Regions from separate parts of the Pseudomonas sp. SMSB3 genome, predicted to be linked through region 3. Evidence: predicted binding sites of a transcription regulator. Region 3 holds the regulator's gene; each other region holds the start of a gene.
What was found. Region 3 encodes sigma-54, which starts transcription at its own class of promoters, with help from an activator protein. Its sites were predicted from a motif close to ANTGGCATNNANNTTGCTNT; they were not measured.

Region 1: a site for sigma-54 is predicted at 7,024-7,043, ahead of glnA (type I glutamate--ammonia ligase). Genes of this name have one in related genera too.
Region 2: a site for sigma-54 is predicted at 5,383-5,402, ahead of nirB (nitrite reductase large subunit NirB). Genes of this name have one in related genera too.

What each region holds. Positions count from the first base shown of each region.
Region 1 is NZ_JBKGGV010000005.1:82,360-92,921, forward strand. It holds gene ACLEJW_RS10795 (YkgJ family cysteine cluster protein) at 131-535, shown strand; gene ACLEJW_RS10800 (PhoPQ-activated pathogenicity-related family protein) at 1,665-3,089, opposite strand; gene typA (translational GTPase TypA) at 3,270-5,090, opposite strand; gene thiI (tRNA uracil 4-sulfurtransferase ThiI) at 5,219-6,673, opposite strand; gene glnA (type I glutamate--ammonia ligase) at 7,140-8,546, shown strand; gene aroQ (gamma subclass chorismate mutase AroQ) at 8,683-9,600, shown strand; gene glnL (nitrogen regulation protein NR(II)) at 9,844-10,562, shown strand, end outside.
Region 2 is NZ_JBKGGV010000011.1:136,877-147,438, reverse strand. It holds tRNA gene ACLEJW_RS18210 (tRNA-Val) at 142-217, shown strand; tRNA gene ACLEJW_RS18205 (tRNA-Asp) at 231-307, shown strand; gene map (type I methionyl aminopeptidase) at 400-1,176, opposite strand; gene ACLEJW_RS18195 (molybdopterin-dependent oxidoreductase) at 1,467-5,258, shown strand; gene nirB (nitrite reductase large subunit NirB) at 5,526-8,075, shown strand; gene nirD (nitrite reductase small subunit NirD) at 8,075-8,437, shown strand; gene ACLEJW_RS18180 (DUF6708 domain-containing protein) at 8,620-9,447, opposite strand; gene ACLEJW_RS18175 (DUF6708 domain-containing protein) at 9,783-10,562, opposite strand, start outside.
Region 3 is NZ_JBKGGV010000001.1:307,024-317,585, reverse strand. It holds gene ACLEJW_RS01460 (KpsF/GutQ family sugar-phosphate isomerase) at 15-989, shown strand; gene ACLEJW_RS01455 (KdsC family phosphatase) at 1,004-1,528, shown strand; gene lptC (LPS export ABC transporter periplasmic protein LptC) at 1,537-2,109, shown strand; gene lptA (lipopolysaccharide transport periplasmic protein LptA) at 2,096-2,620, shown strand; gene lptB (LPS export ABC transporter ATP-binding protein) at 2,621-3,346, shown strand; gene ACLEJW_RS01435 (RNA polymerase factor sigma-54) at 3,520-5,013, shown strand; gene hpf (ribosome hibernation-promoting factor, HPF/YfiA family) at 5,092-5,400, shown strand; gene ptsN (PTS IIA-like nitrogen regulatory protein PtsN) at 5,413-5,877, shown strand; gene rapZ (RNase adapter RapZ) at 5,880-6,734, shown strand; gene ACLEJW_RS01415 (HPr family phosphocarrier protein) at 6,755-7,027, shown strand; gene ACLEJW_RS01410 (ZIP family metal transporter) at 7,075-7,968, opposite strand; gene ACLEJW_RS01405 (superoxide dismutase) at 7,980-8,591, opposite strand; gene ACLEJW_RS01400 (hypothetical protein) at 8,593-9,054, opposite strand; gene ACLEJW_RS01395 (class II fumarate hydratase) at 9,081-10,457, opposite strand; gene ACLEJW_RS01390 (FagA protein) at 10,450-10,562, opposite strand, start outside.

The DNA.
Region 1 (10,562 bases), on a different contig from region 3:
CGCTTCGACCCGCCATGGCAGCCAGTGTTCGTCTTTTCATCAAGCGTGCTTCAATCGCCAAAAGGTTGTTCACAATTTGAGCAACTCCGGTATCATCGCGCGCCCTACACCGTGATTCACCCCCATACCGATGAAAACGACCCTGATCGCCGCCGCCGAAGTCGACCGCCTGGAGACTTGGCAGCGTTATGCCAGCCACATGTGCCATGGCTGCCATTCGACCTGTTGCACCCTGCCGGTAGAGGTGAAGATCAAGGATCTGATCCGCATCGGCGTGGTGGACGAATTCGAGAAAGATGAACCGCCGAAAAACGTCGCCAAGCGCCTGCAGAAAGAAGGCATCATCGAGCGCTTCAACCAGAAGTCGGGAATTTTCACCCTGACCCGGATGAGCAACGATGACTGCATGTATCTGGATCGCAAGAGCCGACTGTGCACCATCTATGACAAGCGGCCGGATACCTGTCGTAATCACCCCAAGGTCGGGCCGCGGCCGGGGTATTGTGCTTACAAGCCGAAGGTGGTTGGGCGGTGATTCACCTTGTGAGTGAGGGCCACGCATTCACCTTTTGATTGAGTGAGGGCCGCGCATTCGCCTTGCGATTGAATGAGGGCCGCCGGGCGCATGCCTTGGTTGTGAGGGTGTGGCGGATATCGAGCGCCGCCCGCGCGGCGCATCGCGAGCTGCGCTCGCTCCTACGTTTGTTTCGGGCCAGTAACGCCTGTGACAGACGCGCGCGGCCGCCTTGAATGAGGGCCGCCGGGTGCATGCCTTGGTTGTGAGGGTGTGGCGGATATCGAGCGCCGCCCGCGCGGCGCATCGCGAGCTGCGCTCGCTCCTACGTTTGTTTCGGGCCAGTAACGCCTGTGACAGACGCGCGCGACCGCCTTGGATGAGGGCCGTCGGGCGCATGCCTTGGCTGTGAGGGTGTGGCGGATATCGAGCGCCGCCCGCGCGGCGCATCGCGAGCTGCGCTCGCTCCTACGTTTGTTTTGGGCCAGTAACGCCTGTGACAGACGCGCGCGGCCGCCTTGAATGAGGGCCGTCGGGCGCATGCCTTGGCTGTGAGGGTGTGGCGGATATCGAGCGCCGCCCGCGCGGCGCATCGCGAGCTGCGCTCGCTCCTACGTTTGTTTCGGGCCAGTAACGCCTGTGACAGACGCGCGCGACCGCCTTGTTTGTACGACACGATATCCTGCCATGCGCCAAGGCGTACGCGCGCAAATCCCACAGGAATGATTGGCCCGAAACACGCAAATCCCACAGGAATGATTGGCCCGAAACAAACGTAGGAGCGAGCGCAGCTCGCGATGCGCCGCGCGGGCGGCGCTCGATCTCACAGGCGCTGAGAATGTCGAGGCGGACCCATGGTGGCCCACCTGCAACCTAAAGACAGGCGCATCCCAGCACCATTCCCACTCGACCGCCAGACCTTTCCTACAAACCCGGTCTAGCGATCTCACGCCCTGCGAAATACCCTACAAACCCTGTCGACGCGCGTCTCGCTTTCCAAGTCGCTGAAAGGTTCAGCGAACGGGTAAGGGTCTGCGCAGGCATCCCCTGCCAGGACGCCCGCGATCAAGCCTCGGAACTGCTGGGTTGCGCATTGGCCCAAGCCCTGCTGAACGACGCCGGACTGGGCATGCCGCACTCAACCAACTGCTCACGCACCGTCCGCCGGGAAGCTGCGGCATACCCCACCGTGATCGGTCGGCGGATGCTGTGGATAGGTCTGTGGTAACACGCTGACCGGGGTGGTGGCGATGAAGCCATCAGCGAACCTCGCTTCGACGAACTGTGCCTGCCACCCCATGGCCGGCGCCGTGCGCTGCAAAGTGAATTGCTGCTGGGGCACCAGCGTCTCGGACTGATAGCGCACCCCACAGTTATAGCGAAAATCGCGGTCATTCTCGTTCTTCGCCGTCCACACCTTCATTGCCACAGGCTGTTCGGAGAATTCGACGGCCATCTGCCCAGGCGCTGCGCTTGCTGACACCTGCACGCTCGGCAGCGCCTTGCCGTCGCGCAACCGTGTCAGCGCTGGCACCAGGGTGCTGACCACTGCATGCCGCACGCCGCCATGGTCGGAGTTCGGCAATACCCTCAAGCTGGTCGGGCCTGGCAGGCGTTGCTGGTAATCGGTGGCCGGGTCAGGTGCGAAGAAATCGTCACCGCTGGCCGACACCATGTATTTGGGGATCGCCAGACGATGCCCCTTCTCGTTCAAATACTGCATGGGGTCCATCATCGCCATCAGTCGGTCGAACTGCGGCGTACCGAGCTGCTGCATGACACCGGCTCGCTGATACGGCCACAATGCAGCGGGGTAGTGACCGCCATAGCGCTTGCGCAAGCCAAGCAGCATCTGCGAGGTGTCTGCTACATCGATCACGCTGGGCACGATGGCCATCACCCGCTCATCGGCCAGCGCCGTCAGCCAGGCGCTCCAGCCGCGCTTGGAGGCACCGGTGATGACGAAGCGGTCCACCATCAGCCCTTGCTTTTGCAGCTCCTGCTCGGCCAGGTCCATTGCCCGACTGGCCGCTGCTGCCATCGGCACGTGCAGCGGCAGCTCCGGCGCCGCCCCACGAAGCGCATGCGCCCAGGTATGGGCCACGGCGTCATCCTCGCGCAAGGGCTGGTCGGCATCGCTGAAAGTCACGTATTGATTGGGTACATCGCTGATCATGACCACGACCATCTGCGACTTGAGCGCCACTTCGCGCAACGCCTCGCGGCTGAAATCCGGGTTTTGCGCCGGCCCGTGTCGCACACCATTGTTCACCACCAGCAAGGCTTTGCCGGGCGCTGGGTCGCGCGGAATGTGCAGCTCGACATCATGCTGCCATCGACGCGGCTCTGTCACCGGCAGCGGCTCCCAGACCTGCGATACCATCTGTAGCCGGCGCAGCGTATAGCCAGGCTCGGCGACCTGTTCAAGCAACACGGACTGCAAAGGTGCCTGGCGAGCATTGCCGACATGGCACTGGACGATTTGCTGTGCAGGAAGCCCATTGCAGTCTTGCAAGGCATTGGCCTGGAAGCTCGCCATCAGGCAGGGGACGGCGAGCGCTAACCGATAGTTCATGGCTTTGCTTCCTTTTGCAGAAAGCGTTCCACGCTAGGTGGCCTTGCGTCCGCTCACAAGGCCCGAAAGCCGCTGAGAGAGGCGCCCTACATCATCTTGAGACTTGAGCCACGTAGAGCTCACCTACAAAAACGCCCCCGGCCTTTCGACCGGGGGCGTTTTCATTCAGCCTGAGCTAACTCAGTTCTTGGCTTTCTTGGCAGCGCGGGTGCGCTCGCCTTCGTCCAGGATCTTCTTGCGCAGACGGATCGACTTCGGCGTGACTTCGCACAGCTCGTCGTCCTGGATGAATTCCAGGGCCTGCTCGAGGGTGTGGCGAACCGGCGGCACCAGGGCGATGACTTCGTCTTTGCCCGAAGCACGCATGTTGTCGAGCTTCTTGCCTTTGGTCGGGTTCACGCCCAGGTCGTTGTCACGGCTGTTCAGGCCGATGATCTGACCGTTGTAGATCTCCTGGCCGTGTTCGACGAACAGCTTGCCGCGAGCCTGCAGGGTTTCCAGCGAGTAGGTCAGCGCCTTGCCAGTCTCGACCGAAACCAGAACGCCGTTCAGACGGCCGGACATCTGGCCCGACTTCATGGTGTCGTAGCGATCGAAGATCGAGGTCAGGATGCCTGCACCGTTGGTCAGGGTCAGGAACTGGTTACGGAAACCGATCAGACCACGGGCTGGAATGTTGTATTCCAGACGGACACGGCCCTTGCCATCCGGCACCATGTTGGTCAGGTCGCCTTTACGCAGGCCCATTTCTTCCATGACCTTGCCCTGGGATTCTTCAGGGATGTCGATGGTGACGTTCTCGAACGGCTCCTGCTTGACGCCGTCGACTTCGCGGATGATCACTTCAGGACGGCCAACCGCCATCTCGAAGCCTTCACGGCGCATGGTTTCGATCAGTACCGACAGGTGCAGCTCACCACGGCCCGATACCTTGAACTTGTCAGGGGAATCGGTTTCCTGAACACGCAGGGCAACGTTGTACAGCAGTTCTTTGTCCAGACGGTCCTTGATGTTACGGCTGGTGACGAACTTGCCTTCCTTGCCGCAGAACGGCGAGTCGTTGACCTGGAAGGTCATCGAAACGGTAGGCTCGTCAACGGTCAGCGGCTTCATCGCTTCGACCGCGTCCGGGGCGCACAGGGTGTCGGAAATGAACAGCTCGTCGAAACCGCTGATGCAGACGATGTCGCCAGCCTGAGCTTCTTCGACATCCACACGGTGCAGACCGTGGTGGCCCATCAGCTTGAGGATACGGCCGTTGCGCTTCTTGCCGTCGGTGTCGATGGCGACCACCGGGGTGTTCGGCTTGACGCGACCACGGGCAATGCGGCCAACACCGATCACGCCGAGGAAGCTGTTGTAGTCCAGGGCAGAGATCTGCATCTGGAACGGACCATCACGGTCAACCGAAGGCGCTGGTACGTTGTCGACGATCGACTGGTACAGCGGGGTCATGTCTTCGGCCATGTCGGTGTGGTCCAGACCGGCGATGCCGTTCAGGGCCGAGGCGTAGACGACTTTGAAGTCCAGCTGTTCGTCGGTGGCACCGAGGTTGTCGAACAGATCGAAGATCTGGTCCAGGACCCAGTCAGGACGCGCGCCTGGGCGGTCGACCTTGTTGATCACGACGATTGGCTTGAGACCGGCTTCGAAGGCTTTCTTGGTCACGAAGCGGGTTTGCGGCATCGGGCCGTCCTGGGCGTCGACCAGCAGCAGTACCGAGTCGACCATCGACATCACGCGCTCGACTTCGCCACCGAAGTCGGCGTGGCCGGGGGTGTCGACGATGTTGATGTGGTAGCCATTCCAGTTGATGGCGGTGTTTTTCGCCAGAATGGTGATACCGCGCTCTTTTTCCTGGTCGTTGGAGTCCATGACGCGCTCGTCGTTGAGCTCGTTACGCTCCAGAGTGCCGGACTGACGCAGGAGTTTGTCGACCAGGGTGGTTTTACCATGGTCAACGTGGGCGATGATGGCGATGTTACGCAGATTTTCGATCACAAGTGTATCTCGATCAGAGGATTCGGTTGCCGCCCAGTGTAGGCGGCCAATATGTACTGTTTAAGGCTCAGCGGGCCCGGCGGTCGGGAGGGCGATGGCGGATACTGCCGCCATACAGCCCCGGCGTCTTATGTCGGACGATAAACACGCACATTGGCATGTCCCTCACTGAGCAGATGGTGTGCGTGCAAACGGCTCATCACACCTTTATCGCAATACAGCAGGTACTGGCGGTTGCCGTCGAGCTGCTTGAACTTGCTGTTGATGGCATAGAACGGCATGGCCTGGACTTCGATGCCGTCGAGCACCAGCGGTTGGTCTTCCTGGGCATCGGGGTGACGAATGTCGATGACGATCTGCCCTGGCAGGGCCTCGGCGACTTCTTCAACCTGGATATCCTTGCCCAGCTCGTCGATCACATGGTCGATGGAGATGAACTTGGCCCGCTCGATGGCCCGTTCGAGCACTTGCATCTCGAACTGTTTCTCTTCGTGCTCCATGCGGTGACGCTTGGCATGGGTGGTCGGGTTCACCGAGATCACGCCGCAGTATTCGGGCATGTGCTTGGCGAATTCAGCAGTGCCGATCGCGTAGGCCTGGTCGATGATGTCCTGCTTGTGACTGGCCAAAAGTGGGCGCAGCACCAGTTTGTCGGTGGCCGAATCGATGATCGACAGGTTCGGCAGGGTCTGGCTGGACACCTGGGAGATCGCCTCACCGGTCACCAGCGCGTCGATATCGAGACGCTCGGCCATGCGCGCGGCAGCGCGCAGCATCATGCGCTTGAGGGTCACGCCCATGTAGCTGTTGTCGACCTTGTTGAGGATCTCGCCGACGACCTCCTCGAACGGCACGCTGATGAACAGCACACGCTGGCTGCTGCCGTATTTTTTCCACAGGAAGTGGGCGACTTCCATCACCCCAAGCTCGTGGGCGCGCCCGCCGAGGTTGAAGAAGCAGAAATGGGTCATCAGCCCGCGGCGCATCATCTGGTAGGCGGCGACGGTGGAATCGAAGCCACCGGACATCAACACCAGGGTCTGCTCCAGGGCGCCCAGCGGGTAGCCGCCGATACCATTGTGCTGGTTGTGGATCACGTACAGGCGCTGGTTGCGGATTTCGATGCGCACCAGCACTTCGGGTGCCTTCAGGTCGATGCCGGCGGCGCCGCATTGCTGGCGCAGCTGACTGCCGACGTAGCGGTCGACGTCCATCGAGGTGAAGTCATGGTGACCGCCACGCTTGCAGCGCACGGCAAAGCGCTTGCCTGCCAGCTGCGGGCCAAAATGCTGCTTGCACTTGGCGACGATGTCGTCGAAGTCGCCCAGTGGGTATTCTTCGACCTGCAGGAAATGGGTGATGCCCGGGGTGCAGGTCAGGCGCTCGATCATCTCGCGCTGGCGCTTCTCGTCCTCGACGCGGGTGACCACCTCGAGATTGTCCCAGACACCATCGACCGCGAGCTCCGGATCGAGGTCCTTGAGCACGTTGCGGATGTTCTTGGCCAACTGGCGAATGAAGCGCTTGCGCACCGGCCGGCTCTTGATGGTGATTTCTGGAAAGACTTTGACGATGAGTTTCATTGGTTAACAGCGCGCGCAGGGCCTGCCGAAAATGAGGGGCGCGAATTATAGCGGAAATTGCTCAGGATTTGACCAACATTTGATCAGAACCTTGCAGATAAATGTACGCAGGGACTTTTTCGCCGATGGGCTCAGGCCCAGGCGAGCGGTATGCCAGCCAACACGCCGGCAATTTCTCGACCTTGCCTGTGTGCCGAAATGGCCCTGAAAAAATGCACACATCGATACGCCCGCACTCAATTGGTGCATGACCGACAAATTCTGCCTTGAAAGGGTGCAAATCTCTGCCACGCCTTTGCCCGAAATGCCCGCAAACGCCCCCTTTTATCCCGGCCTCGCCATTTTCGGGCACTGGCATGCAATTTGCTCCCTTGTGAGGCAGGTAAGCTTGGCCGACTATCCGCGCCCGGCAACACCATTTTCCAGGGCAGCGGCCAACCGCGCTCTAGACCATCCGGAGGACAACATGTCGAAGTCGGTTCAACTCATCAAAGATAATGACGTCAAGTGGATTGACCTGCGTTTCACGGACACCAAGGGCACTCAGCACCACGTGACCATGCCGGCGCGCGACGCGCTGGAAGACGATTTCTTCGAAGTCGGCAAGATGTTCGACGGTTCCTCCATCGCTGGCTGGAAAGGCATCGAAGCGTCCGACATGATCCTGATGCCGGTTGACGACACTGCCGTCCTGGACCCGTTCACCGAAGAACCAACCCTGATCATCACCTGCGACATCGTCGACCCTTCGAGCATGCAAGGCTACGATCGCGATCCACGTGCGATCGCCAAGCGCGCTGAAGAGTACCTCAAGAGCACCGGCATCGGTGACACCGTGTTCGCCGGTCCAGAGCCTGAGTTCTTCATCTTCGACGAAGTGAAGTTCCAGTCCGACATTTCCGGCTCCATGTTCAAGATCTTCTCCGAGCAGGGCTCGTGGATGACTGGCGCAGACGTCGAAGGCGGCAACAAAGGCCACCGTCCAGGCGTCAAAGGTGGTTACTTCCCAGTTCCACCATTCGACCATGACCACGAAATCCGTACTGCCATGTGCAACGCACTGGAAGAAATGGGTCAGACCGTCGAAGTTCACCACCACGAAGTGGCCACTGCCGGCCAGAACGAAATCGGCGTCAAGTTCAACACCTTGGTGAAGAAGGCCGACGAAGTCCAGGCGCTGAAGTATGTGGTGCACAACGTCGCCGACGCCTACGGCCGTACCGCCACCTTCATGCCGAAGCCGCTGTACGGTGACAACGGTTCGGGCATGCACGTGCACATGTCGATCTGGAAAGACGGCAAGAACACCTTCTCCGGCGAAGGCTATGCCGGTCTGTCCGAAACCGCCCTGTACTTCATCGGCGGTATCATCAAGCACGGTAAAGCCCTGAACGGCTTCACCAACCCGTCGACCAACTCCTACAAGCGTCTGGTCCCTGGCTTCGAAGCGCCGGTGATGCTGGCCTATTCGGCACGCAACCGCTCCGCCTCGATTCGTATTCCATACGTTGGTAGCCCGAAAGCCCGCCGTATCGAAGCGCGCTTCCCGGACCCATCGGCCAACCCGTACCTGGCTTTCGCAGCCCTGCTGATGGCTGGCCTGGACGGCATCCAGAACAAGATTCACCCAGGCGATGCCGCTGACAAGAACCTGTATGACCTGCCGCCAGAAGAGGCCAAGGACATCCCGCAGGTTTGCGGCAGCTTGAAAGAAGCCCTGGAAGAGCTGGACAAAGGCCGCGCGTTCCTGACCAAAGGCGGTGTGTTCTCCGACGACTTCATCGATGCCTTCATCGAGCTGAAGAGCGAAGAAGAAATCAAGGTCCGCACCTTCGTGCACCCGCTGGAATACGAGCTGTACTACAGCTGCTAAGGTGCTCGGCTGCACGCAGCCGGCATGAGCACAAGGCCTCCCTCGGGAGGCCTTTTTTATTGCGTGGGAAATGCCTGACAGACTAATGCAGCCTGGATGTGCAGGGTGAGGGCTTACCCTTCATTCGAGACTGCCCATGCCCAAGCGCTCCTTCACCCTTCTTGCATCGCTTTTCCTGGCCAGCGGCTGCACCACGTCTGCCCCAGCGCCCGGCAGCGCCACGGCAGAAGTACTGCTGCGCACCAGCAGTAGCTGGAATGGCGATGCCTTCACCCACTACCCCACCGGGACACCGGCCCTGTCGCTGACACGCATCGACATCCCCCCGTACACGACGCTCGAATTCCATTGCCATCAAACGTTGGGCTTGGGCTACGTAGTCAGTGGCGAGATCGAAGTCCAGACGCGCGCGGGCGAGCGCATCATCGCCCGCGCAGGGGACACCTTGGCCGAGGTGGTGGACCTGCAGCACCGCGGCCGTACCGCAGCGCTGCCTGCTCAGTTACTGGTTTTCGAGGCCGATAGCACAGCACCACGCACCAAGTTGGGAGAGGATGGGTGCCGTGCTGCGAGCGCCGAACCGGTTCAACTGGCGACCCTGCTCAACCTTATCCAGCGGCGCTTGGCGCTGACCGAAGCGGTAGCGCTGCACAAGTGGGACCGACAACAACCTGTGCTGGACGGCCAGCGCGAGCACCTGATACGCCGCTCGGTACGACGGGCCGCGCACCGTCAAGGCAGCAGCCCCGAGCGAGCGGAGTTGTTTTTCATCGATCAGATGGAGGCAAGCAAGCTCTTGCAGTACTCGCTGCTGCAGCAATGGCATGTTCAGTCGGCGGCGCCCGCCAGCCCTCGGCGCGACTTGGCCAGCCAGATCAGGCCTGAACTGGACGAATTGCAACGGCAGTTGCTCACAGCGCTCAGCAGCTTCGATTCCACGCTCGGCACACAGTGCCAGGCCGAACTGGCCGCTGCGCTTGAGCGGCGCGGTGGCGGTGCGTATTTCAAACACGCAATGATTCGAGCGACAGGAAATCTCTGCCCTAATCCTTGAGAGCGCTATGCTCTAAATTGGTGCACGCTTGAGCCGCAACCTATCCTGCAAGCCCACAAGCGTGCACTGAAACGATTTAACCCCCGCTCGCAGATCCGAACATGCGCCTATTTCGCTCGGCGTGCCGGAATATTTGCATCGTTTCAGAGCTTTGGTTTGGTTCTTGCATTTTTTTGGTATCAGCGGATCCACAGTCCGCCACGCTACAGCCAGCCATGCGCCTCAAGAGGTCAACGACGCCTTATGACCATCAGCGATGCACAGCACCGACTGCTTCTGGACAACCTGACCACCGCGACGTTGTTGCTCAATGCCGAGTTGCGCCTGGAGTACATGAACCCGGCCGCCGAAATGCTCCTGGCAGTCAGCGGTCAGCGCAGCCATGGGCAGTTCATCAGCGAGCTGTTCACCGAGTCGACCGAGGCGCTCAACTCCCTGCGCCAGGCCGTGGAGCAAGCGCATCCCTTCACCAAGCGCGAAGCGCAGCTGACCTCTCTGACCGGGCAGACCATTACCGTCGACTATGCCGTGACGCCCATCCTGCACCAGGGCAATACCCTGCTGTTGCTGGAGGTGCACCCGCGTGATCGGTTGCTGCGCATCACCAAGGAAGAGGCCCAACTGAGCAAGCAGGAAACCACCAAGATGCTGGTGCGCGGGCTTGCCCACGAGATCAAGAATCCGCTAGGTGGCATCCGCGGCGCTGCGCAATTGCTGGCCCGCGAGTTGCCTGAAGACGGCTTGCGCGACTACACCAACGTGATCATCGAGGAAGCCGATCGGCTGCGTAACCTGGTCGACCGCATGCTCGGCTCGAACAAACTGCCGTCGCTGAGCATGACCAACATCCACGAAGTGCTGGAGCGCGTCTGCAGCCTGGTCGAAGCAGAGAGCCAAGGCTGCATCACATTGGTGCGCGATTATGACCCTAGCCTGCCGGACGTGCTCATCGATCGCGAGCA
Region 2 (10,562 bases), on a different contig from region 3:
CGGAAGTTACAAAGAAAGCGACCTTAGGGTCGCTTTTTTTGTGCCTGAAATTTGTTCATGATTTATTTTTAAAAAAACCTGCAAAGACCGCTTGCCAGGCTCTCGGTTGCTCCGTAGAATGCGCGCCTCACCGAGACGAATGGGTGATTAGCTCAGCCGGGAGAGCATCTGCCTTACAAGCAGAGGGTCGGCGGTTCGATCCCGTCATCACCCACCACTCGTTGAATAGCGCAGCGGTAGTTCAGTCGGTTAGAATACCGGCCTGTCACGCCGGGGGTCGCGGGTTCGAGTCCCGTCCGCTGCGCCATATTCCGCTTCCAGGGCCCACTGAACACCCGGAAGCAAAAAAAAGCGACCTTCGGGTCGCTTTTTTTATGGCTGCGCTGTCTGCCCTGGCCCTCAGGGCTGGCGCTCTTCTTCGCGCAACGTCAGCACTTCGACCCCGTCTTCAGTGACCGCCACGGTGTGCTCCCACTGCGCCGACAGGCTGCGGTCACGGGTGATCACGGTCCAGCCATCCTTCAAGCTTCGCGTGCCACGCCCGCCCTGGTTGATCATCGGCTCGATGGTAAAGACCATGCCCGGCTGCAGCTTCATGCCCATGCCGCGTTGGCCGTAATGCAGCACTTCCGGGCCTTCGTGCATCTGTTGGCCGATACCGTGGCCGCAATACTCTCGTACCACGCTGTAGCCCGCCGCCTCGGCATGCGCCTGGATGGCATGGCCGATATCGCCGAGGGTCGCGCCTGGGCGTACCTGGCCGATGCCTTGCCACAGCGCTTCATAGGTGGTGTCCACCAGCCGGTGCGCCTCGTCGCTGATCGAGCCGATTCGGTACATCTTCGAAGAATCGGCTATGTAGCCGCCCTGCTCCAGGGTGATATCGACGTTGACGATCGAGCCTTCCTGCAACACTTCGTCAGCTCTGGGCATGCCGTGGCAGACCACATGGTCCACCGAGGTGTTGAGCGAGTAGGGGAACCCGTACTGGCCCTTGCTTGCCGGGCGCGCCTTGAGCGTCTCGACGATGAACGCATCAGCGCGGTCATTGATCTGCAGGGTGGTCACGCCAGGGCCAATGAAGCGGTCAAGGTCAGCGAACACTTGCGCCAGCAGGCGCCCGGCGTTGCGCATCAAGTCAAGTTGGGCAGGGGTCTTGAGGATTACCTTGGACATGGTGGGCAGGCTGTAACTCTGGCGAAAAGTTGCTCCAGCATAGCGCCAGGGCGCGCCTGCTTGCCACCGTGTGGTGCGTGCCTGCCTGAACGTCGTGCCAACTGCTGGCGTTGGCCGCGCACCTGCAAGGCCGCAGGGGCTGGCCCGGTAATTGCTGGATCGAGGTCTACCCAGGGCCATCAACGTCGATGGCCCGATCCACTCACGACGACGGCGCCGTGTTGCCCACCTGCCTGGCAGGCTCGGGTGACCGGCGCCTTTTTCGTGCTCATGAAAAGGGAATACGGCCCATGACCACCACTGAAGTGCGCAGCGTCTGCCCCTATTGCGGCGTAGGGTGCGGCATCGTCATGCGTGTCGCCGCGGGCGAGGTCAGCAAGATCAGCGGCGACAAGCAGCACCCGAGCAATTTTGGGCGGCTGTGCACCAAGGGCCTGACCGCCCACTTGCCGTTGACCGCCGCCGGACGCATGCAGCACGCCCACTTGCGTTCGCAGCGCGGTCAGCCGCCCGTGCGGAGTGACCTGCAAGAGGCCATCAACCAGATGGCCAAGCGACTGCTGGGCATCATCGACGCCCATGGCCCTGATGCCGTGGCGCTGTATGTATCGGGGCAGATGTCGCTCGAGGCGCAGTACCTGGCCAACAAACTGGCCAAGGGGTACATCCGCACCCGGCATATCGAGTCCAACTCGCGGCTGTGCATGGCCAGCGCCGCCAGCGGCTACAAATTGTCACTGGGCGCCGACGGTCCGCCTGGCAGTTATGAGGACTTCGAGCACGCCGACGTATTCCTGGTCATCGGCGCCAACATGGCCGATTGTCACCCGATCCTGTTTCTGCGCTTGCTCGACCGGGTTCGCGCAGGCGCCAAACTGATCGTCGTCGACCCTCGGCGCACGGCAACGGCCGACAAGGCCGATCTGTTCCTGCAAGTGCGCCCCGGCACCGACCTGGCGCTGCTCAACGGGCTGCTGCATCTGCTGCATCAAAACGCTCAGACCGACCCTGCGTTCATCGCCGCGCACACCGAAGGCTGGGAGCAGTTGCCGGATTTTCTGGATGACTACACGCCGGCGCGCGTTGCCGCCATCACCGGGCTGAGCGAAGCGGACATCCGTCACGCCGCCGCGCTGATCGGCACCGCCCGAGCTTGGATGAGCTGTTGGACCATGGGCCTGAACCAGAGCGTGCAAGGTACCTGGCACACCAATGCGCTGTGCAACCTGCACCTGGCCACCGGCGCCATTTGCCGCCCAGGCAGCGGGCCGTTCTCGCTGACGGGCCAGCCCAATGCCATGGGCGGTCGCGAGATGGGCTACATGGGCGCGGGGTTGCCTGGCCAGCGCTCGGCCCTGGAGCCTGCCGACCGTGCCTTCGTCGAAGCGCAGTGGGGCCTGGCGCCAGGCAGCCTGCGCAATGAGGGCGGTGAAGGAACGATGGCGCTGTTCGAGCAGATGCGGGCCGGCCAGGTGAAAGCCTGCTGGATCATCTGCAGTAATCCGGTGGCCAGTGTCGCCAATCGCCAGCAGGTGATCGACGCGCTGCGCCAGGCCGAATTGGTGATCAGCCAGGACGCCTTCCTCGACAGCGAAACCAACAGCTACGCCGACATTCTGCTGCCTGCGGCGTTGTGGGCCGAGGGCGAAGGGGTGATGGTCAACAGCGAGCGCAACCTCACCTTGATGCCGCGTGTCGTCGCCCCGCCTGGGCAAAGCCTGGCCGACTGGCAGATCATCGCCAAGGTAGCCTGCGCCATGGGTTATGCCGACGCGTTCGACTATGCCGATGCCGAAGCTGTATTCAATGAAATCCGCCGCTTCAACAACCCGCTCACCGGCTACGACCTGCGCGGGATCGACTACCCCGCGTTGCGCCAAAGCCCGCGCCAGTGGCCGTGCCCCGAGGCCCGCGCCGGGCAGCGCAGCCCGCAGCGCTATGTGCAGGATGAAGGCCGCCAGCCACCCCCAGCCGATCGCCTGGGCCACAGGCCTGCGCTGGTCTTCCCCACGGCCACTGGCAAGGCGCGTTTCTACGCCCGACCCTGGCTACCGGCGCCAGAGCAGCCCGACGTCGACTACCCGCTAGTGCTCAATACCGGCCGGGTGCAGCATCAGTGGCATACCTTGACCAAGACCGGCAAGGTGCCGGCTTTGAATCGGCTCGACCCCGGGCCGTTCGTCGAACTGCACCCCGAGGATGCCGCTCGCCTGGGTATTGCCGACCAGGACCAGGTCGCCGTCCGCTCTCGGCGGGGCCAGGCAGTGCTGCCGGCGCGCATCAGCGAGCGGGTGATGGCGGGCAATTGCTTTGCGCCTTTTCACTGGAACGACCTGTTCGGCGCGCAGCTGGCGATCAATGCGGTGACCTCTGACGCGGTCGATCCGCTGTCGCTGCAGCCGTCGTACAAGCACTGTGCAGTGGCCATAGAGCGGGTGGCCGGGGCGCGTATCGCCACGCTCGAGCTGCAGGCCGACAGCGGGCAGCAGGCGGCGCCCTTGGCTGACGCCGCGCCCGCGCACTGGGTGGTGTGGGCTTCGCAAACCGGCAACGGCGAGGCGTTGGCCGCACGCTGCGCGCAGCACCTGCGCAGTGCCGGTCTGCGCATTCAGCTTCAGGAAATGGCGACGCTCAGCCCTCGGCAGTTGCACGGGGCCGCCAGCCTGCTGCTGATCACCAGCACCTTCGGTGACGGTGATGCGCCTGACAGCGCCACGCCGTTTTGGCACATGCTGCAAGGCGAGCAGGGCGGTTTTTGCCAGCATCTCCCGTACGCCGTGCTGGCGCTGGGCGATTCCAGCTACGAGCAGTTCTGCGGTTTTGGCCGTAAACTCGACCAGCGTCTGGCGCAGCTGGGTGGGCGGCGCCTGCTGCCACGGGTGGATTGCGAGCCGGACTTCGAGCACGCCTTCGCCAGTTGGCTCGAAACCTTGTTACCTGAGCTGGGCGGTACCGCTTCAGCGCCTGTGGCTCGCCTGGCGCAGAAGGGATCTGGTTTCACCAAGCAGCGTCCGTGGGCCGCGGCGCTAGTGAGCAATCGGTTGCTGAACGGGCCGGGGGCCAGTAAAGAAACCCGGCAGTTGGTATTTGACCTGGCCGGTAGCGGCTTGACCTACGCTGCCGGCGACGCGCTCGGGGTCTGGCCGCGCAATTGCCCGGCTTTGGTCGATGAATTGCTGGCCCTGATGCAACTCGATGGCCAGACGCCGGTGAGCGTGGCAGGCCAACCCGACCTGCCCCTGGCCGAAGCCATGACGACCCAGCTGGACATCACCCAGGTCACTGCGCAGCACCTGCAGGCATTCAGCGCCCAGTCCATCGACTTGCAGCAGTTGCTGCAACCGGCCTGTAAAGCCGAGCTGCAGCAGTGGCTGTGGGGGCGGCAACTGGTGGATGTGCTGCGAGCCTTCCCCCAGCGCTTGCCGCTGGCCACTTGGCTTGGGCTGCTCAAGCCACTGCAGCCGCGCCTGTACTCGATCAGTTCGAGCCCTCTGGCCCATCCACAGCAGGTGCACCTGACCGTGTCCGTGGTGCGCTATGGGCAGCGCAAAGGGGTCTGCTCCAGCTTCATGGCCGACCGCGCCGAGCACTGCAAAGTGGCGATCTTCCCGCAGGCCTCCAGGCACTTTCGCCTGCCCGAGGATGACCGGGTGGCGGTGATCATGGTGGGTCCGGGGACCGGCATCGCGCCGTTTCGCGCCTTTCTCGAAGAGCGCGAGGCGCGAGGCGCGGCAGGCGCTAACTGGCTGTTCTTCGGCGAGCAGCATGCGGCCAGCGATTTTTATTATCGTGAGCAACTGCAGGCCTGGCAGGCCAGCGGCCACCTGCGCCTGGACACTGCGTTCTCACGCGACCAGGCCGAGAAGATCTATGTGCAGCAGCGCATGCTCGAGCAGGGTGCGCAGTTGTGGGAGTGGTTGCAGGCGGGGGCTTGCTTCTATGTCTGCGGTGATGCCCAGCGCATGGCCAAGGATGTCGACGCTGCGCTGCGCCAGGTGATTGTCGAGCACGGCGCTGTCGATGCCGAGGCGTACATGCAGATGTTGACCCAAACCAAGCGCTATCGACGCGACGTGTACTGAATGTGCGCCAGAATGGGCAGGCCTGCACCGACGCTGTGCGCTGGCCACCCGGCTGGTCGGTTAGCGCCGGCTGACCGACCTGCCTACATGGCCCTCACCGCCCAGGTTTACTTGAGCGAGCCGCGTTGGCACGACTCCTGCTTCAGCCCTCGTCACAACCAAGCCCGCTGATCAACGGCGATCAACCAGGGCATACCGTGATGAACACAGGCAAAGACGCCTGGAGCTTCGGCTCCAGGCGTTTTTTTTTGGATCGAGGATCGGCTTATGAAGGCAACAGCGAACGGGCAACGGCAGCGTTTGATCATCGTCGGCAACGGCATGGTCGGTCACCACTGCGTCGAGCAGTTGATCGAGCGCGGCGCCCTGGCGCGCTTCGAGCTGCACGTGTTCGGCGAGGAGCGCCAGCGCGCCTACGACCGGGTGCACCTGTCGGAATACTTCGCTGGCAGCTGCGCCGAGCGCTTGGCCCTGTGCGGGCAGGATTACTACGGCGCGAACGGCGTGCAGTTGCACTTGGGCGAAGCGGTCGTCGCGATTGACCGTGAGCGTGGCGAAGTGGTGACCGCCGCAGGGCGCTACGCCTATGACCAATTGATTCTGGCCACCGGTTCCTACCCGTTCGTGCCGCCGATCGCCGGCTGCGAGGGTGATGCACGGCTGGTCTATCGCACCTTGGACGACCTGGATGCCATACGCACCGCTGCCGCTGCAGCGCGTCGTGGCGTGGTGGTGGGCGGTGGCCTGCTCGGCCTGGAAGCGGCCAACGCGCTGAAGTCCCTGGGCCTCGAAGCACATGTGGTGGAGTTCGCCCCGCGGCTGATGCCGGTGCAGCTCGACAGCGACGCTGGCGCTGCCTTGAAAGCGCAGATCGAGGCGCTGGGCGTGGGCGTGCATCTGGCGTGTGCGACCCAGTCGGTGACTGCCGGGCAGGACTATCGCTACCGCATGAATTTCGACGGCGCAGCGTATCTGGAAACCGACCTGATCGTGTTCTCTGCCGGTATTCGTCCGCAGGATGCCCTGGCCCGGGCCTGCGGTCTGGAGATCGCAGCGCGTGGCGGCGTGGTCATCGACAACCACTGTCGCAGCAGCGATCCGCGTATTTTCGCCATCGGTGAATGCGCGTCATGGAATGGCAGCGTGTTCGGCCTGGTAGCCCCTGGCTACAGCATGGCGCGCAACCTGGCAGGGCTGCTGCTGGGCGAAAGCGCCAGTGCCTTCAGCGGGGCCGACATGTCGACCAAGCTCAAGCTGCTGGGCGTGGATGTCGGCTCGATCGGCGATGCCCACGGCGCAACCCCCGGCGCCCGCAGCTATCGCTATATCGATGAAGCCAACAACAGCTATCGGCGGCTGGTAGTGGATGCCAGCGGCAAGCACGTGCTCGGCGCAGTGCTGGTGGGCGATAACAGCTATTACGACACCTTGCTGCAATACGCCCAGAACGCCATCGTCCTGCCGGACGATCCGGCCTCCCTGATCCTGCCGCAAGGCAACGGCGCGCCGACACTCGGCGCTGATGCGTTGCCCGCCACTGCGACCCTCTGTTCCTGCCACAACGTCAGCAAGGGCCAGGTCTGCACTGCCATCGACAACGGCTGTGGCGATCTGGCTGCGGTCAAGGGGTGCACCAAGGCCGCCACCGGTTGTGGCGGTTGCGCGGCGCTGCTCAAGCAGGTCGTGGAGCATGAGCTGAGTGCGCGCGGCGTGGCAGTCGACAAAAGCCTGTGCGAGCATTTCGCCTACACCCGCCAGGAGTTGTACGCCTTGGTGCGGGTTGGGGATATCCGCAGCTTCGATGCGCTGCTCGAGCGCCACGGGAAAGGGCAGGTGGGCTGCGCTAGCTGCAAACCGGTGGTGGGTTCGATCCTCGCCTCGTGCTGGAACCAGCCGATCATGGATCCGTCATTGGTGCCGCTGCAGGACACCAACGATACGTTCATGGCCAACATGCAGAAGAACGGGACTTACTCGGTGGTGCCGCGCATTCCCGGTGGCGAGATCACCCCGGACAAGCTCATCGTGATTGGCCAGGTGGCGAAGAAGTACGACCTCTACACCAAGATCACCGGCGGGCAGCGCATCGATCTGTTCGGCGCTCAATTGCATGAGCTGCCGCTGATCTGGGGCGAGTTGATCGAAGCCGGCTTCGAGACCGGGCACGCCTATGGCAAATCGACACGCACGGTCAAATCATGCGTCGGCAGTACGTGGTGCCGCTACGGTGTACAGGACAGCGTCGCCATGGCGTTGCACCTCGAGGACCGTTACAAGGGCTTGCGTAGCCCGCACAAACTCAAGTTCGCCGTGTCGGGCTGCACCCGCGAATGCGCCGAGGCGCAAAGCAAGGACATCGGCGTCATCGCCACGGAAAAAGGCTGGAATCTGTACATCTGCGGCAACGGCGGCATGCGTCCACGCCACGCTGAGCTGTTCGCCACTGATCTGGACGACCAGACGCTGGTGCGCCTGATCGACCGGGTGCTGATGTTCTACATCCGCACCGCCGATAAATTGCAACGCACCTCGGTGTGGCGCGAAGGGCTTGAGGGCGGACTGGACTACCTCAAGCAGGTGATCATCGAAGACAGCCTGGGCCTGGCGGGCGAGCTCGAAGCACAGATGCAGCATGTGGTCGATCGCTACGAATGCGAATGGGCCAATGCGCTGAAAGATCCGGAGAAGCTCAAGCGCTTCCGCACGTTCGTCAATGACCGCCGCGCCGACCCGGACGTGCACTTCGTGCGCGAGCGCGACCAGCGCCGACCGGCAACACCCCTGCACCTGATCCCAACCACCGAGGAGGCTGTCTGATGAATCAATCCGCTGTTGTCGCCAAGCGCTGTGAACGTTGGCAAACGGTCTGCCACACCGATGACCTTGTGGCCGATTCCGGTGTCGTGGCCTGGCTCGATGGCGCTCAGGTGGCGATATTCTATCTACCCGGCGTGGAGCCGAGTGTCTTCGCCGTGGACAACCGCGACCCCCGTTCCGGCGCCAACATCATCGGCCGCGGCCTGGTTGGCAGCCTGCAAGGCGAATTGGTGGTAGCCGCGCCGTTGTACAAGCAGCATTTCAGCTTGCTCAGCGGCGAGTGTCTGGAAGATGCGGGGCAACGGTTGCGTGTATGGCCAGTGCGTATCAACGGCACTGCCGTCGAGTTGGGCGTAGTTTGAGTTCGCTGGAGTCCAGCGCGCCACAGCATTCACTACCAGAGTATGAACGCGATCTTCTTTCGTGGGAGCGGCCTTGTGTCGCGAAAGGGCCGCACAGCGGCCCCGGCAATACCAGAAGTTAAACTGAAATCTGGATCGCGTGGTGCACGCCGTACCCATCAATAAGTTGAGCCCCAACTACCTCATAGTTGCTCGAAACCACTCGGAACGCTACGGGATTCAAGGTCCATCTCCGCTGGCCACTCGACTTTGGGAGCAAGCCGGTCGATTGGGTTGCGATGCTTCATGTTTTCCCGCGTGATAGGGTAAGGAAATTCATTCCAATCTTCCGGCGGATAAGCAAAGGTGGGAAGCGCCGCGGGACCCTCTTGCATGTAGAGGCGGGCGATGGCCCAATATTGAGCACCCTCTTCAAGATCGTCCGCGAGAAATAATCTATCGATGACCTGCTTGGTGCCGGGCAGGCACACGGACAGCATCACCCATTCTTTCAACCCTCCGTGGCCAGGACGAAAGACCCGATAGGCTTCTGCAGTGATGTCATCCCAGTCATAGGCAACAGGCTTGAGACCCCATCGGCTTCGGCTAAAGGGGAAGAGGAAGCTGAATCGGTATTGGTAAAAATAGACTTTCCGGCGAGGCCTGTTGAAGCGTATGGGCTCGTCACGAGGAAAGCCAAGTTCCGTGCGGATATGTGGAGTTAGCAAGATCACAGTTATTGCAGGTATGAATATCGAGGTTAAAATAATCTCCAGGTTTATCGATGGTTGTGTGAACACGTTGCTGTAGATTATTTCTATAGCATACAAGAGGTACCAAGCTATGAGCGTTGGGCCTGTTAGCAACCACGCCCCCCGAATTCTTATCGAGGAGCGCGGTAGTTCCAAGTAGACTTCATTTATCGTGTTAGGAGGAGGGTCTATATCAGGGCGAATCTCTCCTTGAGTGACCGGCGTCTCGGTGTTGGGCAGGTCATGCGTCCAGCCTGGGGCTCGATGTCTCAGGCTCATGCGTTCTCCTCATTTAAAATGTGTTCGGCGTAAGCGCTAGGAATGTCGCGATCCGGCCAATAAACTGTGACTAGCGAGGCGGTGATGATGCTGCGCGGCCTCGGGCGGAACGCCGGCCCTAGCCGCCTCCCGCCCCATCGGTTAGCGTTGCAACTGAAGCTGCGACGCTACCAAGGAACCCATTCTCCGGGCAGTTTGGCCCTTCCTAAACTGATGTAGGAGCTTTCCTTTCGTCCATCACCGCACCAGGCCTTGAGGTGTTTTCCCGGCGATACCAGAAGTTAAGCTAAAGTCTGAGCCGCGTAGCGCACTCCGCACCTATTAATAATTTAGCCTCAATTTACCTCATATTGCTCGTCACCACCCGGTGCGCTGCGAGATTCAAGGTCCATCTCCGCTGGCCATTTGACTTTCGGTGCTCTTTGCTCGAAAGGATTGGAGTATGTGCCTTCGTTCCAGGCCCAGGGTTCGTGCTCAAAGTGTGGTAGTCCCTCTAGGCCGTGCTCCATGAAGTGCTGCGCAAGTTCCCAGTACAATTGGCCTTTTTCGGGATTGCTGGTTAAGAACACTCGATCTATTACTTTGTCGCTGCCAGGCTTGCGCACGGAGATCATGATCTCCTCCTTCAAGCCCGCCGTTGGAACATAAATGCGGTACACCTCTGCTGTTAGATCTTCCCAGTTATAAGCAATTGGCTGCACGCCCCAGTTTTTTCGGCCGAATGGATGCAGGCGATCCATTCTATATTGATAGAAGTAAACCTTGCGGCGATGTCGGTTGAATCGGATAGGTTCGTCGCGAGGCAGTTCGAGATCAGCGCGAATGTACGGGGTCATTGTAAACAGTGCGGTCACCACGATGACGACAGTGATAGATAATTCTTCAAGGTCTGGTGTGTAGGATGTCGATAAGCACAGATATATCAAGAACATAGGAAGAAGCATACACGCGAGGATGCTTATGGATCCAAGCACAAATAAAATCCCTCTAGCGGGTAGCAGTGATCTAGGTATCTCTAGGTAGTTGCAATCAATTGTATTAGGGGGTGGATCCAGCTTGCCGTGAAGCGACTGGCGATTCAAAGGAGCCTTCAAGTAAGGAAGGTCATGGGTCCA
Region 3 (10,562 bases):
CACTGCTTTTCGACATGAGCCAATCCAGCGAGCTGATCCACTCCGCCCAACGCACCTTGCGCCTGGAACTCGAGGCCGTAGAAGGCCTGGTGGCCCGTATTGACGCCAATTTCGTCAAGGCCTGCGAGCTGATCCTGGCAAGCAAGGGTCGGGTCGTGGTGGTCGGCATGGGCAAGTCCGGGCATATCGGCAACAAGATCGCCGCGACCCTGGCCAGCACTGGCACACCGGCATTCTTCGTGCACCCGGCCGAGGCCAGCCACGGCGACATGGGCATGATCACCCGCGACGACGTCATCCTGGCCCTGTCCAACTCAGGCAGCACCGCCGAGATCGTCACCCTGCTGCCGCTGATCAAGCGCCTCGGCATCCAGCTGATCAGCCTGACCGGCAAGCCTGACTCGGCGCTGGCCCAGGCCGCCGAAGTCAACCTTGATGCCAGCGTCAGTCACGAAGCCTGCCCGCTCAACCTGGCGCCGACCTCGTCGACCACTGCCGCGCTGGTGCTGGGTGACGCGCTGGCCATCGCCCTGCTCGAAGCGCGTGGTTTCACGGCCGAGGATTTCGCTTTTTCGCACCCCGGTGGCGCGCTGGGTCGACGTCTGCTGCTGAAGGTCGAGAACGTCATGCACGCCGGCGCCGAACTGCCGCAGGTGCAGCGCGGCACACTGCTCAAGGACGCCCTGCTTGAAATGTCCCGCAAAGGTCTTGGCATGACCGTGATCGTCGAGGCCGATGGCACACTGGCGGGCATCTTCACCGACGGCGACCTGCGCCGCAGCCTGGACCGCAACATCGATGTGCACACCACCCTGATCGATCAGGTGATGACCGTGCACGGCAAGACCGCCCGCGCCGAGATGCTCGCGGCCGAAGCCCTGAAGATCATGGAAGACCACAAGATCAGCGCCCTGGTGGTCACAGACAAAGGCGACCGTCCGATCGGCGCCCTGAACATGCACGATTTGCTGCGCGCCGGCGTGATGTAAAGGAGACTGACCCGATGAACCACGACCTGCTGCAACGGGGCAAGGCGATCAAGCTTGCCGTTTTCGACGTCGATGGCGTGCTCACCGACGGGCGCTTGTATTTTCTTGAGGACGGCAGCGAATTCAAGACCTTCAATACCCTCGACGGCCACGGCATCAAGATGCTCATGGCCTCGGGCGTGACCACGGCGATCATCAGCGGGCGCAAGACGCCGGTGGTGGAACGCCGGGCCAGGAACCTCGGCATTCCCCATCTGTACCAGGGACGTGAAGACAAACTGGTGGTGCTCGACGGCCTGCTCGCCGAACTGGGCCTAAGCTATGAGCAGGTCGCCTACCTTGGCGACGACCTGCCCGACCTGCCGGTGATTCGTCGGGTGGGCCTGGGCATCGCCGTGGCCAATGCCGCATCGTTCGTCCGCCAGCACGCCCACGGCGTGACCCAGGCGCGCGGCGGCGAGGGCGCGGCACGCGAGTTCTGCGAACTGATCATGCAGGCCCAGGGCACCCTGGACGCTGCCAACGCCAACTACCTGTAAGGTTGCCCATGTTCAGCAAAAAAGCCCGCAACATTGCGTTGCTCGCGGTGATCGCCGCACTGCTGGCGGCCATCGGCTACTGGAATGTCAGCCCAGAGAGCTTCCTCGACCAGCCGGTGGCACAGGTCGATGAAAGCGCGATCGACTACTATGCGATCAACGCCCACAGCGTGCAGTACCTGCCCGACGGCAAGCTGCAATATGAAATGACTGCAGACAAGGTCGAACACCTCAAGGCCACCGAGGTCACACTGGTGACGACCCCTGACCTGCACATGTATCGCGGTACCGAATTCCCGTGGCACGTGCAAAGCCTGCGCGCCGAGGTCAACCCCGACGGCTCCGAGGTCGAGTTGATCGACAACGTGCGGGTCCAGCGTACCGATGAAAAGCAGCGCGAAATGGTCATCACCAGCTCGCGCATGACCGTATTCCCACAGAAGCAATATGCGCAGACCGAGCAAGCCGTTAGAATCGACGGCGCCGGTGGTACAACCACGGGCAAGGGAATGAAAGCGTATTTGAAAGAAGGCAAGATGGACTTGCTCTCTAACGTAAGAGGACAGTATGAGGCTCGTTAAAACCCTCCCCCTTTTGCTCAGCCTGAGCGCAGCACTGGGAAGCGCGAGCGCCTTCGCCCTGCCGACCGACCGTGACCAGCCTATTCGTATCCAGGCCGACAACGCGCACCTGGACGACAAGCAAGGCGTGGCGACCTACACCGGCGATGTGATCATCACCCAGGGCTCGATGATGATCAAAGGCAATACCGTGACCATGACCCGTGCCGCCAACGGCGACATCGACGTGGTGACATCGGTGGGCAACCTGGCCTACTTCGAACAGCAGCAGAGCACCGCCAAGCCAGAGAAGATGAAAGGCTGGGCCGTGACCATCCAGTACCAGGCGCAAAAAGACACGGTTATCCTCACCGACCGCGCCAAGGTCGAGAACGAAGGCAACACCACCGAAGGCGAGAAGATCGTCTACAACACCAAGACCCAGGTGGCGACCGCAGGTCGCGGTGGTAACGTGACGCAGCCACGTCAGCGTATCGACATGGTGATCCAGCCGAAGAAGAAGGCCGAGTAAATGGCAACCCTCAAAGCCCAGCACCTGGCCAAGAGCTACAAGGGGCGCCAGGTTGTGCGTGATGTCAGCCTGTCGATCGACAGCGGGCAGATCGTTGGCCTGCTCGGCCCCAACGGCGCCGGCAAGACCACCTGCTTCTACATGATCGTGGGCCTGGTCCAGGCCGATCAGGGACGCGTCCTGATCGACAATCTCGACGTCAGCCACCAGCCCATGCATGGCCGTGCACGTGCCGGGATCGGTTACCTGCCACAGGAAGCGTCGATCTTCCGCAAGCTGTCGGTGGCCGACAACATCATGGCGATCCTCGAAACGCGCAAGGAACTCGACCGTGAAGGCCGGCGCAAAGAGCTGGAAAGCCTGCTGCAGGAATTCCACATCAGCCATATCCGCGACAACCTTGGCATGAGCCTGTCCGGTGGTGAGCGCCGCCGCGTCGAGATTGCCCGCGCCCTGGCCACCGCGCCGAAGTTCATCCTGCTCGACGAACCCTTTGCCGGTGTCGACCCGATTTCGGTTGGCGACATCAAGCAGATCATCCACCACCTCAAGGCCAAGGGAATCGGTGTATTGATCACCGACCACAACGTCCGCGAGACGTTGGATATCTGCGAAACGGCCTATATCGTCAACGACGGTCGTCTGATCGCCGAGGGCGACGCCGAGACCATCCTGGCCAACGACCTGGTCAAGGAAGTCTACCTGGGCCACGAGTTCCGACTCTGAATCCAGACCTGCCGGGAGCACTGGCAAGCTCGCCCTGCTGGGCTTAAGTTGTTACGGTGCTCTAGGCAAACGCTACAATTTGAGGCATAAAACTTGCTTGAATTTGGCGCTCCGGCGCCCTCGTGTAGTGGATGGCGCATGCGCGCCGGCGAACAAGGTATTAAGCCCCAGCCATGAAACCATCGCTCGTCCTAAAAATGGGCCAGCAACTGACGATGACCCCGCAGTTGCAACAGGCCATTCGCCTCCTCCAGCTGTCCACACTGGACCTCCAGCAGGAGATCCAGGAAGCGCTGGAGTCCAATCCGATGCTCGAGCGCCAGGAAGACGGCGACGACTTCGACAATAGCGACCCGATGGCCGACAACGCCGAGAACAAGCCGGTCGCCGAGACTCAAGAGAGCAGCTTCCAGGAAAGCAGCACCAGCGCTGAAAGCCTCGAAGACGGTGAGTGGAACGAGCGAATCCCCAACGAGCTACCCGTCGACACCGCCTGGGAAGACATCTACCAGACCAGCGCCAGCAGCCTGCCCAGCAACGATGACGATGAGTGGGATTTCACCACCCGCACCTCGGCCGGCGAAAGCCTGCAAAGCCACCTGCTGTGGCAGCTCAACCTGGCACCGATGTCCGATACCGATCGGCTGATCGCAGTTACCCTGATCGATAGCATCAACGGCCAGGGCTACCTGGAAGATACCCTCGAGGAAATTTGCGCAGGCTTCGACCCTGAACTCGACATCGAGCTCGACGAAGTCGAAGCCGTGCTGCACCGTATCCAGCAGTTCGAGCCCGCCGGCGTCGGCGCGCGCAACCTGGGCGAGTGCCTGCTGCTGCAACTGCGCCAGCTGCCGCACAACACGCCATGGTTGGCTGAGGCCCAGCGCCTGGTCAGCGATTTCATCGACCTGCTCGGCAGCCGCGACTACAGCCAGCTGATGCGCCGCATGAAGCTCAAGGAAGATGAGCTGCGCCAGGTCATCGAGCTGGTACAGAGCCTCAATCCCCGCCCCGGCTCGCAGATCGAATCGAGCGAGCCTGAGTACGTGGTGCCGGACGTCATCGTGCGCAAGGACAGCGACCGCTGGCTGGTCGAGCTGAACCAGGAAGCGATTCCGCGCCTGCGCGTCAACGCGCAGTATGCGGGCTTCGTGCGCCGGGCCGACACCAGCGCCGACAACACCTTCATGCGCAACCAGCTGCAGGAGGCGCGCTGGTTCATCAAGAGCCTGCAAAGCCGCAACGAGACCCTGATGAAGGTGGCCACCCAGATCGTCGAACACCAGCGCGGCTTCCTCGATCACGGTGACGAAGCGATGAAGCCCCTGGTGCTGCACGACATCGCCGAAGCGGTGGGCATGCATGAGTCGACCATCTCGCGGGTCACCACCCAGAAGTACATGCACACGCCACGCGGCATCTACGAACTGAAATACTTTTTCTCCAGCCACGTCAGTACCGCCGAGGGCGGCGAATGCTCGTCCACGGCGATCCGCGCGATCATCAAGAAACTGGTTGCAGCGGAAAATCAGAAAAAGCCATTGAGTGACAGCAAGATCGCTGGTTTACTGGAGGCACAAGGCATCCAGGTCGCCCGTCGCACCGTCGCCAAGTACCGCGAGTCCCTCGGCATCGCACCGTCGAGCGAGCGCAAGCGACTGATGTAGCCCCTGGGTGTGCCACAGCGTTTGTGGGGTAGGTGCAACACCTGCCCCTTTATGCACGGGCAATAAAGGAGAAGCTGTATGCAAGTCAATATCAGTGGACAGCATGTAGAAGTCACCCAGCCGCTGCGCGATTACGTGCTCGAGAAGCTTGCCAGGGTGGAGAGTCACTTCGACAAGATCACCAACGTGCAGGTCATCATGAAAGTCGAGAAATTGCAGCAGAAGGTCGAGGCGACCCTGCAGATTCCCGGCGGCGAAGTGGTTGCCAACGCGGAACACGAAGACATGTATGCAGCCATCGATGCCTTGGCCGACAAGCTCGACCGCCAACTGAAAAAACACAAGGAAAAACAGCAAAGCCTGCTGCAAGGTGCAGCTGCCCGCTGATCCCTCTCATCCATGATCCGACTTGAAACCATCCTGACCCCCGGCCGTTCCCTGGTGAACGTGCCGGGCGGCAGCAAGAAGCGCGCCCTGGAAAAGGTCGCCACCGTCATTGCCGAGCAAGTGCCCGAGCTTGTCATGCAAGATGTCTTCGAAAAGCTCATCGCGCGCGAGAAACTGGGCTCTACCGGCTTTGGCAATGGCATTGCCATTCCCCACTGCCGACTCGAAGGCTGTTCCTCCCCTGTCAGCGCTCTGATGCACCTGGATGCGCCGATCGACTATGACGCCATCGATGGCGCCCCGGTGGATTTGCTCTTCGTCCTCTTGGTCCCGGAAGCCGCCACCGATGCCCATCTTGAACTGCTGCGCCAGATCGCCAGCATGCTCGATCGCAAGGAGGTTCGTGATCGCCTGCGTGCCGCCGACAGCAGCGAGGCCCTGTACCAGGTTGTCCTGGACGCACAGAACGAGCACTGAACATGCGCCTGATCATCGTTAGCGGCCGGTCCGGCTCCGGCAAGAGTACCGCCCTCGATGTACTGGAAGATCACGGTTTCTACTGTATCGACAACTTGCCCGCCGGGCTGCTGCCGCAGCTGGCGGAAAATGCGCTGATCAACACCGAGCTGCTGCAGCCAAAAGTGGCGGTGTCGATCGATGCGCGCAATTTGCCCAGCCATTTGTCGCGTTTCCCGGATTTACTGTCCGAGGCCCGTGGGCGGCATATCAAGTGCGATGTGCTGTTTCTCGATGCTGATGAAGACACGCTGCTCAAACGCTTTTCAGAAACCCGTCGGCGCCACCCGCTGACCAACGCCGACCGCTCGCTGGCGGAGGCGATTCGCGTCGAAAGCGAATTGCTGGGGCCCATTTCTGACCTGGCCGATCTCAAGATCGACACCACCAGCCTCAACCTTTATCAACTGCGCGACTCGATCAAGCTGCGCCTGCTCAATCAGCCTGAGCCGGGCACGGCGTTTCTCGTCGAATCGTTCGGTTTCAAACGTGGCATGCCGGTCGATGCCGACCTCGTGTTCGACGTGCGCTGCCTGCCCAATCCCTACTGGAAGCCTGAGTTGCGCGAGCACTCCGGATTGGAGCAGCCGGTCATCGACTACCTGGCCGCGCAACCTGACGTCGAAGAGATGTTCAACGACATTTCCAGCTATCTGCTCAAATGGCTGCCGCGCTTCGCCGCCAGCAATCGTGCCTATGTCACCATCGCCATCGGCTGTACCGGCGGCCACCATCGCTCGGTCTACCTTACCGAGCGGCTGGGCCAGCTGTTGCAGCAGTCATTGAAAAACGTCCAGGTCCGCCACCGCGACCTCTAGCCAACAGGATCTACCGCACGATGCCCGCCCGCGAAATCACCATCATCAACAAGCTGGGCCTGCATGCCCGGGCGGCAGCCAAATTCGTCGGTGTAGCCGGCAAGTTCCCGTGTCAGGTGCGCGTTGGCCGCGCACCTGACAAGCTGGTCGATGGCAAGAGCATCATGGCCGTGATGATGCTCGCCGCTGGCAAAGGCACCTGCGTGCATCTGCTGACCGAGGGCGAGCAAGAGGCAGAGGCGATGCAAGCGCTGGTGGCCTTGATCGAGAATTTCTTCGACGAAGGCGAGTGACCACGCTGCGAAGCCAGGTCATTCGCGGGCAAGCCCGCGAACAGTGGTCAGGACATGGCAGTGTCCATCACCATCATCAGGCAGAAACCGATGCACAGCCCGAGGCTGGCCAACCGCTCATGACCGTTGCTGCGTGATTCCGGGATGATTTCCTGGGTCACCACCAACAGCATCGCGCCGGCTGCGCAGGCAAGGCCCAGGGGCAACAGCAACTGCGCCACGTTCACCAGCCAGGCACAGATGACTGCAGCCAACGGTTCGACCAACCCGGAGGCCGCGCCGATCAAAAACGCCTTGAAGCGTCCCATCCCCGCCCCTGCCAGCACCAGCGCGATGACCAACCCTTCCGGGACATCTTGCAGGGCAATGCCCATGGCCAGGCTGTCCGCATCTGGCATGGCGCCACCGGCCGATACCCCAATGGCCATGCCTTCCGGAATGTTATGGGCGATGATCGCGATCACGAACAGCCAGATGCGCGCGGCGATCACCGGTTGTTGATCGTCGCCGACCAGGGTTGGCGGTGATGCGCTGCCAAACTTCAAGTCGACCAGGAACAAGCACAGCGCACCGAACAGCAGCCCGCAACTGATCAGCCCGCCCGCTCCCCAGGCGCTGAACCCGATGGCCTGGGCGGCGCCGAGGCCGGGGATGACCAGCGAGAACGCCGTCGCTGCCAACATCACCCCGGCGCCAAAGCCCAACAGGGTGTCGGCCACGGCCACTGGCATGTTGCGAATCACCAGCACCGGCACCGCGCCCAGCGCTGTGCCAAGTGCGCACAGTGCGCCGCCTTCAAGGGCACGCAACATGCGTGGTTCCAGGTCCAGCCAGGCAATGCCTCGGGCTATCAACAAGGCGCTGCCGGCGAGCAACAGCAAGGTGCCCAGTGCCAGCCGGAACAACCGCACACTGCTGACAGACATCACCTCGGTGCGCATACCGCTGCGGCTCACTTCAAGGCTTCGTGATAGCGGCGATCGACATCCGCCCAGTCGATGACGTTGTAGAAGGCGCCGATGTATTCAGGGCGGCGATTCTGGTACTTGAGGTAATAGGCGTGTTCCCACACGTCCAGACCAAGAATCGGCGTATTGCCATGCATCAGCGGGCTGTCCTGATTGCCGCTGCTCTCGACCACCAGGGTGCGTTGCGGGGTTACGCTGAGCCATGCCCAACCACTGCCGAAGCGGGTCAAGGCGGCTTTGGTGAACGCCTCCTTGAAGGCCTCGAAGCCGCCCAGTTCGCTGTCGATGGCCGTGGCCAGCTGGCCCTTGGGCTGACCGCCGCCGTTGGGCGACATCACGGTCCAGAACAGGCTGTGGTTGGCATGCCCGCCGCCGTGGTTGGTCACCGCTGCGCGCAGGCTTTGCGGCAGGCTGTCGATCGCCGCCACAAGTTTCTCGACCGGCCATTGCGCCCATTCGGTGCCTTCGACGGCAGCATTGAGGCCGTTGACATAGGTTTGATGGTGCTTGGTGTGATGGATTTCCATGGTCTGCGCGTCGATGTGCGGTTCCAGCGCATCGTAGGCGTAGCTCAGGGCAGGCAAGGTATGCGGCATATCAATGGATCCCGTAGGCATGGGTGGAAGGTGCCAGGTCCGGCTGCGCAGCGAGCTCGCTGGCCTCGGCACCTGGGCGGTTGAGCAGACGTTCGGTACGCGGGTACTGGCCGTACTCGGCGATGAAATTCAGCAATTCGGTGTAGGTGCGGCTGCTGTGACGCAGCGCTGCATCGCGCAGTGCTTGCGCCAGGCGCGTATCCTGGCTGGCATGCAACAAGTGCGAGTGAGCAGCGCACAGGTAGTCTGCGCTCTCGTGGGGCTGATTCAGCCGCAGGTGCAGGTCGGCCAGGTTGTGATGGGCGATGACCAAGGCCGCCACCGCTTCATCGACGTCATGCCAGCGCTCGAACAGCACCTGCGCCAGGGCCAGCGCCTGCAGATAGTGCTCGCGTGCATCGACCCACTCGCCCTGTTGAAAGAGCCGATTGGCATGCTCTGTGGTGCGTTTCCAGTGCTGCATGGCGTCGATCTCCAATGCACGGCGGCTCAGAGGCCGCCGGCAGTCAGTTTTTCCGGATTGAGCAGCGCTTCGAGGCGCTCGCGGGACAACTCGGTGTGCTCCAAGGCGACATCGATGATCGGCCGGCCTTGCTGATAGGCGGTCTTGGCGATCTCGGCAGCCTTGAGGTAGCCAATGATCGGATTCAGCGCAGTGACCAGGATCGGGTTGCGCGCCAGCGCTTCCTGGAGCTTGTCTTGATTGACCTTGAAGCTGGCGATCGCCTTGTCCGCCAGCAGCCGACTGGCATTGGCCAGCAGCTCGATGCTCTCGAGCAGGTTGCGGGCGATGACCGGGAGCATCACGTTCAGCTCGAAATTGCCTGACTGCCCAGCCACGGCAATGGTCGCGTCGTTGCCGATGACCTGGGCGGCGACCATCGCCGTGGCCTCTGGAATCACCGGGTTGACCTTGCCGGGCATGATCGAGGAGCCCGGTTGCAAAGCCTGCAATTCGATTTCACCGAGCCCGGCAAGCGGGCCTGAGTTCATCCAGCGCAGGTCGTTGGCGATCTTCATCAGCGCCACGGCCGTAGTCTTGAGCTGGCCGGACAGTGCCACGGCGGTGTCCTGGGAACCGATCAGCGCGAACAGGTTCTGGCCAGGGCGGAATTCGACCTGGGTCAGGGCGCTCAGCTGCTGGGCGAAACCTGCCGCGAAGCGTGGGTGGGCGTTGATGCCAGTGCCGACCGCAGTACCGCCCTGGGCCAAGGCCTGCAGGGCCGGCAAGGTGGCGCTGAGCTGGGCATGGGCGTGCTTGACCTGTGCCGCCCAGCCATCGAGCACCTGGCTCATGCGCACGGGCATGGCATCCATCAGGTGGGTACGACCGGTCTTGATGAACGGATGCACCTGCCGGGACTTGGCCTCGGTCACTTGCACCAGGTGCTCCAGGGCAGGCAACAGCTGCTCGTGCAGGGCAAGTGCGGCGCTGACGTGGATGGTGGTGGGAATGATGTCGTTGCTGCTTTGACCACAGTTGACGTGATCATTGGCGTTGACTGGCTCGCCGGCGAGGCGGCTGGCCAGGGTGGCCACGACTTCGTTGGCGTTCATGTTCGAACTGGTACCGGAGCCGGTCTGGAACACGTCCACCGGGAAGTGCTCGATGAAATCCCCAGCCAGCAACTGCTCGACCGCCTGGACAATGGCCTGGCCCTGCCCAGCCGTCAGCTGCTGCAGTTCGACATTGGTCTGGGCCGCCGCCGCCTTGGCCAGCAGCAGCGCGCGAATGAACTGCACCGGCATGCGCTGGCCGCTGACCGGAAAGTTATCGACCGCACGCTGGGTCTGGGCGCCATACAAGGCCGTCGCCGGCACCTGCAGCTCACCCATGCTGTCGCGCTCGATTCGGGTATCAGTCATCGTCGTGTCCTTGCATCAGTTCTTCAGGGGAGATCGAAGGCAGCAGCTGGCAGTTGGCCAACTGCAGGGCGTAGGGCTGCCAGCGCACGTTGTGTTTCTGCCGAT